DNA from 3 places in the Nonomuraea sp. NPDC052116 genome. Region 1 is predicted to be linked to each of the others. Evidence: riboswitches for the same ligand, from Rfam matches in the RefSeq annotation. Region 1 holds a riboswitch; each other region holds the start of a gene.
What was found. A riboswitch is a leader RNA that binds a small molecule or an ion and turns the genes downstream of it on or off. The one in region 1 is predicted to bind cyclic di-AMP.

Region 1 (4,562 bases):
ACCCGCCGACGGCCAGGCCGCGCCCGATCCGGCGGTGCTGTCCGTGCGCCCCGCGCCTGACTCCCCGCGCATCGGCCGCCTCACCCGCGACGGCAAGCCCCTCAAAGCCGCGCTCGAAGCCGGGCGCGCAGCCGTCAACCTGCTGCTGCAACCGCTCGGCCGGCCGGCCGCCGCACCATAGACGCGACTCCGCCACGCGGCCGGGTGTCGCCACTTGGCGATGCTCCACGCGGGGCCAGGTGCCGGTCCGGCCAGACGCGCCGTCCGCGCCCGGCGGCGGGGCGTTGCGGAGGTGGCGGGATCTCGTGCCCGTGATCCGCCCCGCGCATGTACAACAGTGCCTATGAAGGATGACGATGACCTCCAGGCGCGGGGAGAGGATCTTTCGGCTGTCGTCACGGCGGTGCTGACCGGGTCGCGGCTGTTGGTGGCGGTCGCGGTGAGGTCATTGGGAGCGGTCGGGGACAGGGTCACGTTGCCGCAGTTCAGGATGCTGGTGGTGCTGGCCGGCCATGGTGAGACCAAGCTGGTCACGATGGCGGAGCTGCTGGGCGTCAACTCCTCCACGGCGATGCGGATGGCCGATCGGCTGGTGGCCGCCGGGTTGATCGTACGGGAGGTCAATCCGCACAACCGGCGCGAGAGCCTGATGCGGCTGACGGACGAGGGACGCCGCATCGTGGACGAGGTGACCGCGCGCCGCAGGGAGGAGATCGGCGCGATCGTGGCGCGGATGTCGGCCAGGCAGCGCCGGGCGCTCATCTCGGCGATGAACGCCTTCAACGAGGCGGGCGGCGAGCCACCCCTGGACGTGCCGAACCCGCTGGGCTGGTCCGCCGTCTGAATCGCTTACGCGGCGGCCGGAAGCCGTGCGGGCTCCCTCCTCGGCCGTCAGATGGACGGGGTGGGGAAGCTCTCGGGTGTCGTCAGGCCGGTGCTCTCCAGGAGGCGCTGGTGGTTGAGCACCGCGGCGTTGGCCTGTTCGGAGAAGCGCCGGACCAGGGTGTTCTGCGTGGTGCCGCGTACCGTGCCGATCAGGCTGAAGATCTGTCCGTGCGCCAGGCGCAGCCATTTGACGTACGTCTTGTCATAGGCGGATCCGGACCTGCCGGAAATATCTGTCATCCAGTCCTGCTGCTGAGGCGTGGGCTTCACCGGCAGTTTGACCTTCAGCTTGGCGGCCACATCGCGCACCTGCCCGTCGAGCATGTCGTGCTGAGCCGCGATCTCCTTGCTGACCTGGCGGACGCGGGCGCTGTTGGCGCGCTGTATCGCGTCCTGGGCCATGGGCATCTCCCACAGGCTGGCGAGCCGGACCTTCTTGATGAGCTCCTGGTCGGCCTCCGACAGCGGTCCCCACTTGGTCTGCCGGGTGCGGGTCTCCGGCTCGTCCTCCACCGGTTGGACGGTGGGTGCGTCGGTCGGTCCGGTCTCGATGTCGGTCGGCTCGGTGCCGAGGCCGGCGGTCGGCTCGGTGCTGAGGCCGGCGGTGTCAGAGACGGGCGTCGGCGTGTAGCCGGCGCAGGCGGTCAGAGTGCAGAGGGCGGCAATGCCGCAACTGATGAGAGCGCGACGGCTGTCGAGGAGTCGCATACGCCGTCATCCCCTTCCGGTCCCTTGGACGCGGCCTTCGTGAGTGGCGCCGGTCACTGAGGGATACGCGGGAGGGTGCGGGAGTGTTCATGGCATTGTGCAAGATTTGCATTGCGCAAGACTGCCGGGGTCCGCTGAGCCGTTGCCCGAGGCGGCCTTCACCGGTGCCATCCGTGGACGGCGTCCACCGCGTGCTCCTCCGGGCCGAGAGGAGCACGCGGGGCGGCGTCCACCCGATCGCGGTGCGGACCCGCCGTGTGGGCTCAGGCCGTGGGGCGGCCCAGGCCGCGCAACTGGTCGGCGGTCAGCGCGGAGACGTTCTGGTCGACAGGGGACTCGGAGTACTGGTGGATGGCCCAGGACTTCCAGTCGGCGGGCGGGGAGATGGCCCCCTTGGCCTTGCTGTAGTGGGCGACCCACAGCGGGTACTCGGACAGGCCCTTGCCGTACTTGTTGGCGAAGTTCCAGCCGCTGTAGAACATTGGGGTGATCCCCGTCTTGTCCTTCACGTACGACAGCCACGTCTTGGCCCAGGCGTTGACTTCGGCGACGGATCTGCCGTTCGCGGTCTCCAGGTCAAGGACCAGCAGGTCGCCGGCCTTGGCGGGCTGCGAGTTCACCACGGACAGGAAGTGCTCGGCCTCCGCGATGGGATTGTTGCGGGGATGGCCATAGTGGTACGCCCCGCGCACGATGCCCTTCTTGCCCAGCTCGCGCCAGTGCCTGGCGAATGAGGCGTCGCGGAAGGACGTGCCTTCCGTGGCTTTGATGATGCCGAACTTGGCCGGGCTGGCATTCCAGTCGTACAGGGGCTCGTAATTGGAGATGTCCAGGCCGTAGATGAGGGGTCCGGCTGCCTGACGAGTCGCCGGCACCGGGTTCTGCGCGGTGGGCGATGCGAAGGCGAAGGTGGCGATGGCGGCGGTTCCGGCGAGGATCGCGACGGCGACGGTGAAGCTGAGGTACTTGGTGAGGAGATCGCGGTGATTCTTGAGGATGTAGGCGATTGTGGCAAGCCGGGGCTTGGACATGAGGCATTGACTCCTTGCTTCCATACCGCCTACCGGGTTAGCTGACGGGTTCGGGCCTGGAAGTGCCCTACATGGCGCAGCCTGGGCTGGCGTCTGATTCACCCCAAGAACGTGGGTCCCCGGTTCCGCGAGGCGCGGATTCGGCGGCCGGACGCTGTCCCCGAAGGGCTTCTTCGGGCAGCGCGCGGTCCGGTCAACGAAGCGGCAACGATGTGGCGAAAGGGCTCCACATGTGTGCCGCAACTAGGCAAAAGATAGACATATACCCATAGATGGCGCAAGTAGCGCAAATCGGATTCGCGGGTGTGGGCGACTGGGCGGCGCTGAAATGCCGTGCCTGTAGGGATTCTGGCACTTGGCAAAAAATCGGGGGCGTCGCTTCCGGGCCTTTATGATCTCGGCACAGGTGGGGCAGGCCATTCATGCGTTGCCATTGTGACAAAACACCGTTCTACCGGTAATCGTGACTCCAGCCCCGTCCTTTGACGTCCGCGGCGCCGTCGGGCACGCGGGAGCCGGGCGGACTCCAACTCTCCGGGGGTCCGCACGTCGATCGGCCCCGGCGGGTCACCGGATCCCGGCAGGTGTCCCGGCGTCGCCGGTGCCGAGGGTGGTCAAGCGGGCTCCTCATCGGGGGTGGTGATGGGCAGGCCGGCGTCGGCGGCCCGGGGGTAGGCGTCGTCGATGTGGACCACCTGGCGGCCGCTGCGGGCCAGCAGGCTCGCGGCCGCCGCGGCCCGGTAGCCGGTGCCGCAGTGCACCCACACCGTTCCCTCCGGCACCTCGGCCAGGCGCTCCGGCAGCTCGGGCAGCGGGATGTGCACGGCGCCGGCCACGTGGCCGGCCCGCCATTCGTTGCCCATGCGCACATCCAGGACGGTCAGGCCGCCGACCGGTTCCCCCGCGCGAGCGGCGGCCAGGTCGGCGAAGGTCGCGGTGGCCAGCTCGGCGATCAGGCCCGGGTCGTGTCCGGCCCACTGTTCGACGGAGCCGGTCGAGGCGGCGGCCGGGCGGTCTATGCCGATGCGGGCCAGCTCGCGCTGGGCGGCGGCGACCTGTTCGGCCGACTCGCCGAGCAGCGTGAGGGGTGCGCCCCACGGGGCCAGCCAGCCCAGCCAGGTCGCCATCGGCCCGTCCAGGCCGAAGCTGAGTGTGCCGGCCAGATGCCGGTCCGCGAACGCCTTGCGTGAGCGCAGGTCCACCACCCATTCGCCCGCCCGCAGGCGAGCCAGCAGCTCCGCGCTGTCGGCCCGCCGCGCCGGGGTCAGGTCGATCGGCTCCGCTCCGGCGGCGTTGCGCGCGCCCATATGGGCGTAATAGGCGGGGTAGGCGTCCAGGCCTTCCAGGATGTGGGTGACGAAGTCGTCGGCCTCCATCCGCAGCACCGGGTTGACGTCCTTCTCCCGGCCGATGGTCGAGGCGGACGCGCCGGACTGCGTGACCGCGCAGAAGCTGCCGAACCCGTGCGTCGGCCAGAGCCGCGCCCCGTCGGGCAGCAGGCCGGACAGCCGCCGCGCGGAGGCGTGCTGGTGGCGGGCCAGGGTGCGGGCGTGCTCGGCGCCCAGCAGGTCGGTACGCCCGGTGCCGCCGAACAACAGCGACCCTCCGGTGAACACCCCCTCCGGCCCGCCCGGCCCGGCCACCACGTAGGACAGGTGGTGGAAGGTGTGCCCCGGCGTGCCCACCACGTCCAGCCACATCCGCTCGGAGACGGCGACCCGATCTCCGTCATGCACCGGCACACGGTCGAAGCCGACCTCCTCGGCCCCGCCCACCAGGTACGCCGCCCCGCTCACCCGGGCCAGCGCCAGGCCGCCGGAGACGTAGTCGTTGTGCAGATGGGTCTCCACCACGTGGGTGATCCGCACCCCCAGGCGGCCGGCCAGCGAGAGGACGCGGTCGATGTCGCGCTGCGGATCGACCACCACCGCGACCTGC
Region 2 (4,562 bases), on a different contig from region 1:
TGGGCGCTGGCCCGCCATCTGATCGCCGTCCCCGAGCTGACGGTGATCACCAATTCGATCCCCGTCGCCGAGGTCTTCCACCGCAACCCGCGCTCCGACCGCACGGTCGTGCTGACCGGCGGCGTGCGCACGCCGTCCGACGCGCTGGTGGGCCCGGTGGCTGTGGCCGCGATCCGCCGCCTGCACGTGGACACGCTGTTCCTCGGCGTGCACGGGATGAGCGTGCGGGCCGGGTTCACCACCCCCAACCTGCTGGAATCGGAGACCGACAGGGAGCTGGTGGCGGCCGCCAACCGGCTGGTCATCCCCGCCGACCACACGAAGTGGAACACGGTCGGCATCAGCACCATCGCCGAGCTGACCGAGGCCGACGTGGTCGTCAGCGACGCGGGGCTGCCTGAGGACGCACGCATGGAGCTGGCCGAACGGGCCGGAGAACTGATCATCGCGGAGGGCTCGTGAAGCGCACCATCACCCATCTGGCCGACGGCCGTGAGCTGATCTACTTCGATCAGCGGGACGACGCCGACCGGAGCGCGATCGACCGGCGGGTCCTCGACCCCCGGCCGGTGGCCTCCGAGCTGCGCTACGACCCGCTGACCGAGGAATGGATCGCGATGGCGGGGCACCGGCAGACGCGCACGTTCCAGCCGACCGGCTCGGCGAACGAGTGCCCGCTGTGCCCGTCGTCGGACACGCGCTCGTCGGAGATCCCGGCGTACGACTACGACGTGGTGGTGTTCGAGAACCGATTCCCCTCCTTCTCCACCAATTTCGGGACTTATACAGACGTGGGGGGCCTGAGTGAGGTCCGGCCGGGAGTGGGGCGGTGCGAGGTGGTCTGCTTCACCTCTGAGCATTCGTCGTCGTTCTCCCAGCTCTCCGACGGCCAGGTGGAGCTGGTCATGGAGGCGTGGGCCGACCGGACGGCCGAGCTGTCCGGGATCGAGGGCGTGGAGCAGGTGTTCTGCTTCGAGAACCGGGGCGAGGAGATCGGCATCACGCTGGCCCACCCGCACGGCCAGATCTACGCCTACCCGTACGTCACGCCCAGGACCAGGCTCCAGCTCGCCGCCGCCAGGCGCTACACGAAGGGGAACCTGTTCGCCGACGTGCTGGCCGCCGAGCGGGCCGCGGGGACGCGTGTGGTGGCCGCCAACGAGCTGTGGACGGCGTTCGTGCCGGCCGCCGCGCGGTGGCCGTACGAGGTGCACATCTACCCGCACCGGCAGGTGCCCGATCTGGCCGCGCTGACGGAGGAGGAGCGGTCGGCGTTCGCGCCCCTCTACACCTCGGTGCTGCGGGCCTTCGACGACCTGTTCGGCGTGGTGATGCCGTACATCTCGGCCTGGCACCAGGCGCCCGTGCGGCAGGACCGCGAGCTCGGCTACCTGCACCTGGAGCTGTTCAGCATCAGGCGGGCGCCGGGCAAGCTCAAGTACCTGGCCGGGTCGGAGTCCGCGATGGGCGCGTTCGTGAACGACGTGCTGCCGGAGGAGGCCGCCCGGATGCTTCGATCACAGGTAGATCACTATTAGATTTCTAATGGGGGTCGCGTTACTCGTGATCTACCACTAATATCCCTTTTGTGCCTGGCCGTAACAGCAGGCACACGCCTAATCCCGGGCGAGTCGCCCGGGAGCCGGGGACCCACCCGCACCTGGGGTGAATCCACTTCGGTGGTAGGGCACGCAGCTCCCAGCCCGAACCCGTCAGCTAACCCGGCCGGCAGAGGGAGAGGAACATCCACGTGGCGGCTCCGTCCCCCGCGACTCTTGCCATCGGCCTCGTCGCCGCCGCAGCCGTCGCCCTCCTGCCGGCGACCGCGGCCTCGGCTGCCCCCAAGCCGTCGGAGGCCGAGCTCCGCGCCCAGCTCAAGCAGCTCAACAGCAAGATCGACAAGCTCATCGAGAAGTACAACCTCAAGCGCGTCGAGCTGGCCAAGGCGCAGGCGGCCGCCAAGGCGGCCAAGGAGCGGCTGGCGGCCGCGGAGAAGACCCTGGCCGCCGCCGAGCAGCGGGTCGGCGACCTCGCCAGGATGCGCTACCAGAACCACGACCCGTCGCTGCCCTCCGTCCTGATGGTCCAGAGCGGCGGCGGCGCCGCCCTGCTCGAGCAGCTGACGGCCGAGCAGCAGGCCCTCGTCCAAGGGGTGGCCAAGGCCCGCGACGACAAGAAGAAGGCCTCCGACGAGGCCGCCGCGCTGGCCACCCAGATCGGCGTGGACGCCAAGGACGTGACCGAACAGCGCTCCGAGGCCGAGGACATCATCGACGACATCAAGAAGAAGCTCCAGGACCTCGTGCCGCTCGGTCCCGGCCGCAAGTCCGACGGGAGCTGGGCACCGGAACTGCCCTCGGGCTCGGACAACATCACGGCCCGTACGCGGCTGATGAAGGCGGAGCTGGCCAAGAACTTCAAGCTGCCGTTCACGGTGGGCTGCTTCCGCTCGGGCTCCAGCGGCGAGCACCCGCTCGGGCGGGCCTGCGACTTCATGATGAGCACCGGCGGCACGATGCCCGCGGCCATCAACAACGCCCTGGGCGACCGCATCGCGGATTGGGCGCTCAAGAACAAGGGCAAGCTCGGCGTCAAGTACGTGATCTGGAAGCAGCGCATCAACATGGGCTCGGGCTGGCGGGCCATGTCGGACCGCGGCAGCGTCACCGAGAACCACTACGACCACGTCCACATCTCGATGTACTGAGCTGGATAAGGTCGGACATCATGACTGACACCCGGATCCCGCCCGCTCTCACCGGCGACGAGCGGACCACGCTGAACAACTGGCTCGAATGGCACCGCGGCACCCTCGCCGTCAAATGCGCGGGCCTGTCGGACGATCAGCTGCGCCTGCGCTCCGTCTCACCCTCGACCATGTCCCTGCTCGGCCTGGTCCGGCACATGGCGAACGTCGAACGCTCCTGGTTCCGCCGGGTGCTCAACGGCGAGGACCTCCCCAAGCTGTGGGACAAGGACCGCGACAACGACGCCGACTTCAAGGAAGTGGACGCCGCCTCCGTCAAGGAGGCCTTCGTCACGTGGGAAGAGGAGATCGAGCGCGCCCGCGCCATCTCGGACGCCAGGCCGCTGGACGCCGTCGGCGACCACAGAGGGCAGGAGTGCACCCATCGCTGGATCCTCATCCACATGATCGAGGAGTACGCGCGGCACAACGGTCACGCGGATCTGCTGCGCGAGCGCATCGACGGGGTGACCGGAGAGTAACGAGACCGATGATCAGGGCTCGGTGCGGAACAGCGCCCACACGGCCTTGCCGCCCCGGGCCAGCGGGTCCCAGCCCCAGCACTGACTGTAGGTCTCGACGATGTAGAGGCCGCGCCCGTTCTCCGAGATGAAGTCCGGCTCCTTGGGGCGCGGCACCTCGTCGCTGGGGTCGGCCACCGCCAGCAGCACGTGCGGCTGTACGCGCATCAGCAAGAGCTCGATCTCCCGCCGCCCCGCCGCGTACATCGCGTAGCGCACCGCGTTGGTCACGAGCTCCGACACCACCAGCGCGGCGTCGTCGCTGAGTTCGTGCAGGCCCCAGCCCTTCAGGGTCGAGCGGGTCACGTCCCTGGCCGTCTTCACGGAGTCGGCCTGAAAGGGCAACGGGCACGAGGTCGTGTACGGCTTGCCACCCATGAGCAGGTGGTCGAAGCCCACGTCACGGGTGATCTGCAATGCATCGGCAGTGGCCAGAGGATCCTCCACCATGCTGCCGATACCTCCCCGTTCAGTCCGACTTAGTGCATGTTTGGCCCAATATGCACTAAGCCATCATGGGTCACGATCGCTGCACCTGCAAGACCCAAATGCACGTGCACTTGCATTGTGCAGTAGCAAGCGGCGTTTTGGGGCATAACTCTGCTAATCGGACACGGGGTTGAGACCTTGTCATACCCGGCAATGTGGTGTCACTGTGTGTGCGGACCTTGATAGGAGGCAAAGTGACGCAGAACCAGCCGGGTTCCGGACCGACGGCGCTGCGCATCCTCCTGGGCTCCCAGCTGCGCAAGCTCAGGGAAGCGAAGAACGTCACTCGTGAGGAGGCGGGCCATCTCATCCGTGGCTCCGAATCCAAGATCAGCCGCATGGAGCTGGGCCGAGTGGGGTTCAAAGAACGGGACGTGGCGGACCTGCTGACCCTCTACGGGGTCGTCGACAAGCAGGCCCGCTCCGCCGTACTCGACCTGGTCGCCACCGCCAACGAGCCTGGTTGGTGGCACCGGTTCAACGATGTCCTGCCCACGTGGTTCCAGGCGTACGTCGGCCTTGAAGAGGCCGCCGCCAGGATCAGGACCTACGAAGTCCAGTTCGTGCCAGGACTGCTGCAGACCAAGGAGTACGCAAGGGCCGTCGTGACCGCCGGATCGGCGGGAATCGGGGCCGAGGAGATCTCCAGAAGAGTGGATCTCCGGCTGGAGCGCCAGCGGATGTTCGACAGGCCGGATGGGCCAGTGTTCTGGGCCGTGATCGACGAGGCCGCCCTACGACGCCCCATCGGCGGCGTCGAGGTGATGCGGGCCCAGATCGAGCACCTCATCGACCTGATGCGCCAG
Region 3 (4,562 bases), on a different contig from region 1:
GCCCGGGCTGGCCGTAGGCCTGGCCGTAGCCGGGCTGGCCGTACTGCTGCGCCTGCCCGTAACCCTGCTGCCCGTACTGCTGCTGCCCGTACTGCTGGTCGCCGTAGCCCTGCTGTGCGTAGCCGGGCTGGGACTGCTGCTGCTGGCCGTAGCCCTGCTGGCCGTAGCCCTGCTGGCCGTACTGCTGCTGGCCGTAGTCGGGCTGGGACTGCGGCTGCTGCCCGTACTGCTGCTGGCCGTAGTCCGGCTGGGACTGCGGCTGCTGCCCGTACTGCTGCTGGCCGTAGTCCGGCTGCGACTGGGGTTGCTGGCCGTACTGCTGGCCATAGCCCTGCTGACCCGACTGCGGCTGCTGCCCGTAACCCGGCTGGGACTGGGCCTGCTGGCCGTAGCCGGGCTGGGACTGCTGCTGCTGGCCGTAGCCCTGCTGGCCATAGCCCTGCTGACCCGACTGCGGCTGCTGGCCGTAGCCCTGCTGGCCGTACTGCTGCTGGCCGTAGCCCTGCTGCCCGTAGCCCTGCTGGGACTGGGCCTGCTGGCCGTAGTCAGGCTGGGACTGCTGCTGCTGGCCGTACTGGGGTTGCTGGCCGTACTGCTGCTGTCCGTACTGGGGTTGCTGCTGACCGTGCTGCTGTTGCTGTCCGTACTGGGGTTGCTGGCCATAGCCCTGCTGACCGTACGGGGGCTGCTGCCCATAGGCGTCGTCCGCCCGGTAGCCGATCACAGTCGCGTCCGGGTCGGGCTCGCCGGGGTGGCGGCCCTGGTTCTGCTGCCCGTAATAGGGAGGCGCAGAGTTGTCGCCGGATTCGTCCTGTGGATACGGCGGCTGTCCGGTGCTCACCGTGTCACCTCGCTTCGAGTGCGCATGTGGCACGTGTCAGGACACATGCCTGTGCTGCCCAACGTATCGACATAGGTATCAACAATCACCTTTCCATCTGGTCAAGGTCCACGTCACCCGATGTCAGGTGGAGCAGCATGCGGGTGTTTCCCAGCGTGTTCGGCTTGACGTGTTCAAGATCCAAAAACTCGGCAACACCCTCGTCGTACGAGGCCAGCAGTTCGGCGTAGACCTCAGGTGAGACCGGCGTGCCCTGAATCGGGCGGAACCCGAGTCGCGCGAAGAAGTCGACCTCAAAAGTAAGACAGAATACACGTCGCAGACCCAAATCCTTAGCCTGCTGGATCAGCGCGGAGACGATCCGGTGGCCGACGCCCATCCCCCGGCACTCGGGATCCACCGCCACCGTGCGGACCTCGGCGAGGTCCTCCCAGAGCACGTGGAGCGCGCCGCAGCCGACGACCTGCCCGTCTCGCTCGGCCACCCAGAACTCCTGTACGTCCTCGTACAGCGTCACCGTGGCCTTCTCCAGGAGCCGCGGCCCCGCCCCCGCGTAGGTGTCCACCAGGCGTCTGACCGTGCGCACATCGGGCGTGCGGGCACGCCGGACCACCACCGCGGTCTCGGGCACTGTCAGCTCGGCCACCTGCTCCATGGTTCTCCAGGGTACAGATCTCATTACGGCTCAGCCCTAACTCCCATGTCTCGGCCCATCTTGTTACATCTCGTGGTCAGATCGGCACGGGACCGCGCGGCCAGCTCGCGCCCGCCGAAAGCGCGGACAAATAGGGCGGAGGGCCTCTTCTGCACGGGTGCCCACGAGATCACCTTGTGACCCTTCGGTTGTGAAACCTCTACAGACTTGGCAGTTCTGGTTGAGCACGAACCCGGAGTGCATTAGTGTCCAGCGACAATGTTTCCCGCGTGTCGCGCGGGAGACCCGCCCAATTCTCGCAAGAGAAGCCGGGGAACCGCCGGTGGCGACCTCCGACGCCACCACTGGGGTGAATCCGAGTCTTTCGGTAGGGCTGCTCCGGCCCGAACCCGTCAGCTAACCCGGTAGGCGTCGACGAGAGGAGCTGGTTGGTGAAGCCCACGCTCAGCGGTGGGGGGAAGTCGGCGGGCAAGCACGCCCGCCCTCCGGAACGGGCCCGGCGAGCACGCCGCGTAGGTGTGGTGAGTCTCACAGTCGCCGCGCTGCTGTTCGCCATCCCCGTCGGTTCGGCGTCCGCGGATCCCGAGCCCTCGCTGAAAGAGCTCGCCGACCAGGCCACGAAGCTGCACACCGACATCGAGACGCTGACCGAGCAGTACAACGGCCAGCGGGAGAAGCTCAAGACCGCCAAGAAGGCCGCCGAGGCCGCGGAGAAGACGCTGACGAGCAGCGAGACGGATCTCGCCGCCAAGCGCTCGAAAGCCGTCGCACTGGCCCAGAACGCCTACATCACGGGCGGCCTGAAGACCCTCGCCTTCGCCACCTCCGACGACCCCGAGGGCTTCCTCAACCGCGCCGCGACCTCGTACGCGCTGCAGACCGAGCAGGGCGAGGAGATCAACCAGCTCACCAAGGCGATGGACACGGCCACCCGTGCCAAGGAGAGCGCCACGGCCCGCATCGACGAGGTCCAGAAGCTCGTCACGGACCTCGAGGCCAAGCGCAACAAGATCACCAAGCTGGTGACGAAGGTCGAGAGCAGCCTGTTCAGCCGGGCTCTGGGCGAGGCCGGGCGGCCCGGCACGCGGGCCGTGCGCGTCAACCTGCCGATCCCGGGCTCGGGGAAGGCCGCGGAGGCCGCGCGGTGGGCGCTCACTCAGCAGCTCAAGCCGTACGTCTGGGGCGCCGAGGGCCCCGGCTCGTACGACTGCTCCGGGCTCGTCATGGCGGCGTTCCAGCGGGTGGGCATCTCGCTGCCGCACTACACCGGCGACCAGTGGACGGCCGGCCGGCACGTCTCGCGCGAGGAACTCAGGCCGGGTGACCTGGTGTTCTTCTACAGCGACCTGCACCACGTGGGCATCTACATCGGCGGCGGCATGATGGTGCACGCCCCGCAGACGGGTGACGTCGTACGGATCGCGTCGATCGCGCGGCGGCCGTTCGCCGGCGCGGTGCGCATCGCCGACTGAGCCCGCACCCCGGCGGTCCGCCGCGGCTAGATCAGCTGGCGGCGGGCTGCCCAGGCCACGGCCTCGATGGCCGTGGCCACGCCTATGCGGTCGCAGATGCCGCGCAATCTTCGTCGTACCGTGCGCCCGCTGATATCCAGCCGCCGCCCCACCCGATCGACCGTGACTCCCTTGGCCAACTCCGCCAGCAGCGCCAAATCAGCATGGCTGAGCTCAACGCCTTCAGTGAGCACATCCATCGGGAGCCCTCCCCCCAACAGCAAGAACTTGGACCTCACAGACGGGCCAAAGCCGCTCCTCGCAGACGGTAAACGCATCGTGGAAAGGTCGTCAAGCATGACAATCGCCGCACTTGACGAGCGCTATTGACATGATCCGCTATATATGACGCACTCGCGATATGTCAGAACGCAGAGTGATCACATTGGGGCTTCCGGAATGGCCCTGACCAGCGTTCCGGTTTTCGATCAGTTCGCCATGGATATTCCGCATGATCGATACCCGCGTTATCGCGGGACACGCGTCCGTGGCGCGATCTTTCCGGCCCACGGCAAGCCACCAATCGCTCGCTTTGTGCTGCACACCCACACGATCCGCCAACCCAGGTCAGGCAGTTGATTAAGGCAATTGGATCAATCCGCTATGGCAATTGCCGCCACGGGTTCAGGTCGGCGGCCCGCCGCGTGGCGGGCGTCCTGCTCTGACCGCCGGGCCGGGCGGCCTCGTTTCCGGGTGCGCGTGCCCGGCGGGATCACAGGGGTGGCCGGGGCACCGCGTACGCTCCCTGACCCGCGCCTCCGCGGCCTTGACGCGATGCTTACAAGCGGCTTCGGATCGGAAACCGGGCGGTCCGGAAGCCGGATTCGCGACGGCGGTGATCGCTCAGGCGCCGGCGGCGTCGTAGCGGTCCCTGGCGGCCTCGACGTCCTCCATGTGCGCCTCGGCCCAGCTCTTGATCGCGGCCACCAACGGCATCAGGCCCTCGCCCAGCGGAGTGAGCGCGTAGTCCACCCGTACCGGCACAGAAGGGGTGAGCGTGCGCGAGACCAGGCCGTCACGCTCCAGGCCGCGCAGGGTCTGCGTGAGCATCTTCTGGCTGACGCCCGCGATGCGCCGGGACAGGTCGCTGTAGCGGCGCGGGCCTGGCGCCAGCGCGGTCAGCAGGAGGGTGACCCATTTGTCGCTGAGGGTGTCGAGCAGCTTCCTGGAGGGGCACTCGGCGAAGTACGCGTCGAAGACCTGCCTGGCCTCGTCCCGCTGCTCCGCCGCCGTCTTCGTGGCCATCCGCGCACCCCTTCCCGATCGCTGCTTACCAGGAGAGGGTAGAGCGCCCGGGGCGGGCGCTCTACGACGGCGGCGGGACGCGGGTCAGTGGGTGGGCTTGACCAGCGGGAACAGGATGGTCTCGCGGATGTTCTTGCCGGTGAAGGCCATGATCATCCGGTCGATCCCCGCGCCCATGCCCCCCGTGGGCGGCATCGCGTACTCGAGGGCCTGCAGGAAGTCCTCGTCCAGCTGCATCGCCTCGAGGTCGCCCCCGGCGGCCAGGAGGGACTGCTCCACCAGGCGGCGGCGCTGCTCGATCGGGTCGATC

Region 2: another riboswitch for cyclic di-AMP. It lies ahead of AB0L65_RS18490 (hypothetical protein); the one in region 1 lies ahead of AB0L65_RS42090 (GH25 family lysozyme).
Region 3: another riboswitch for cyclic di-AMP. It lies ahead of AB0L65_RS16065 (C40 family peptidase); the one in region 1 lies ahead of AB0L65_RS42090 (GH25 family lysozyme).

What each region holds. Positions count from the first base shown of each region.
Region 1 is NZ_JBFAWA010000028.1:100,443-105,004, forward strand. Features, by position in the region: gene AB0L65_RS42075 (patatin-like phospholipase family protein) at 1-181, shown strand, start outside; gene AB0L65_RS42080 (MarR family transcriptional regulator) at 344-844, shown strand; gene AB0L65_RS42085 (DUF4142 domain-containing protein) at 892-1,593, opposite strand; gene AB0L65_RS42090 (GH25 family lysozyme) at 1,857-2,624, opposite strand; cyclic di-AMP (ydaO/yuaA leader) riboswitch at 2,636-2,780, opposite strand; gene AB0L65_RS42095 (MBL fold metallo-hydrolase) at 3,239-4,562, opposite strand, start outside.
Region 2 is NZ_JBFAWA010000008.1:394,249-398,810, forward strand. Features, by position in the region: gene AB0L65_RS18480 (DeoR/GlpR family DNA-binding transcription regulator) at 1-462, shown strand, start outside; gene galT (galactose-1-phosphate uridylyltransferase) at 459-1,538, shown strand; cyclic di-AMP (ydaO/yuaA leader) riboswitch at 1,604-1,745, shown strand; gene AB0L65_RS18490 (hypothetical protein) at 1,751-2,707, shown strand; gene AB0L65_RS18495 (DinB family protein) at 2,728-3,228, shown strand; gene AB0L65_RS18500 (ATP-binding protein) at 3,241-3,717, opposite strand; gene AB0L65_RS18505 (helix-turn-helix transcriptional regulator) at 3,951-4,562, shown strand, end outside.
Region 3 is NZ_JBFAWA010000007.1:276,172-280,733, forward strand. Features, by position in the region: gene AB0L65_RS16055 (RDD family protein) at 1-874, opposite strand, end outside; gene AB0L65_RS16060 (amino-acid N-acetyltransferase) at 927-1,496, opposite strand; cyclic di-AMP (ydaO/yuaA leader) riboswitch at 1,773-1,922, shown strand; gene AB0L65_RS16065 (C40 family peptidase) at 2,018-2,968, shown strand; gene AB0L65_RS16070 (LuxR C-terminal-related transcriptional regulator) at 2,995-3,207, opposite strand; gene AB0L65_RS16075 (helix-turn-helix domain-containing protein) at 3,851-4,252, opposite strand; gene lysX (bifunctional lysylphosphatidylglycerol synthetase/lysine--tRNA ligase LysX) at 4,337-4,562, opposite strand, start outside.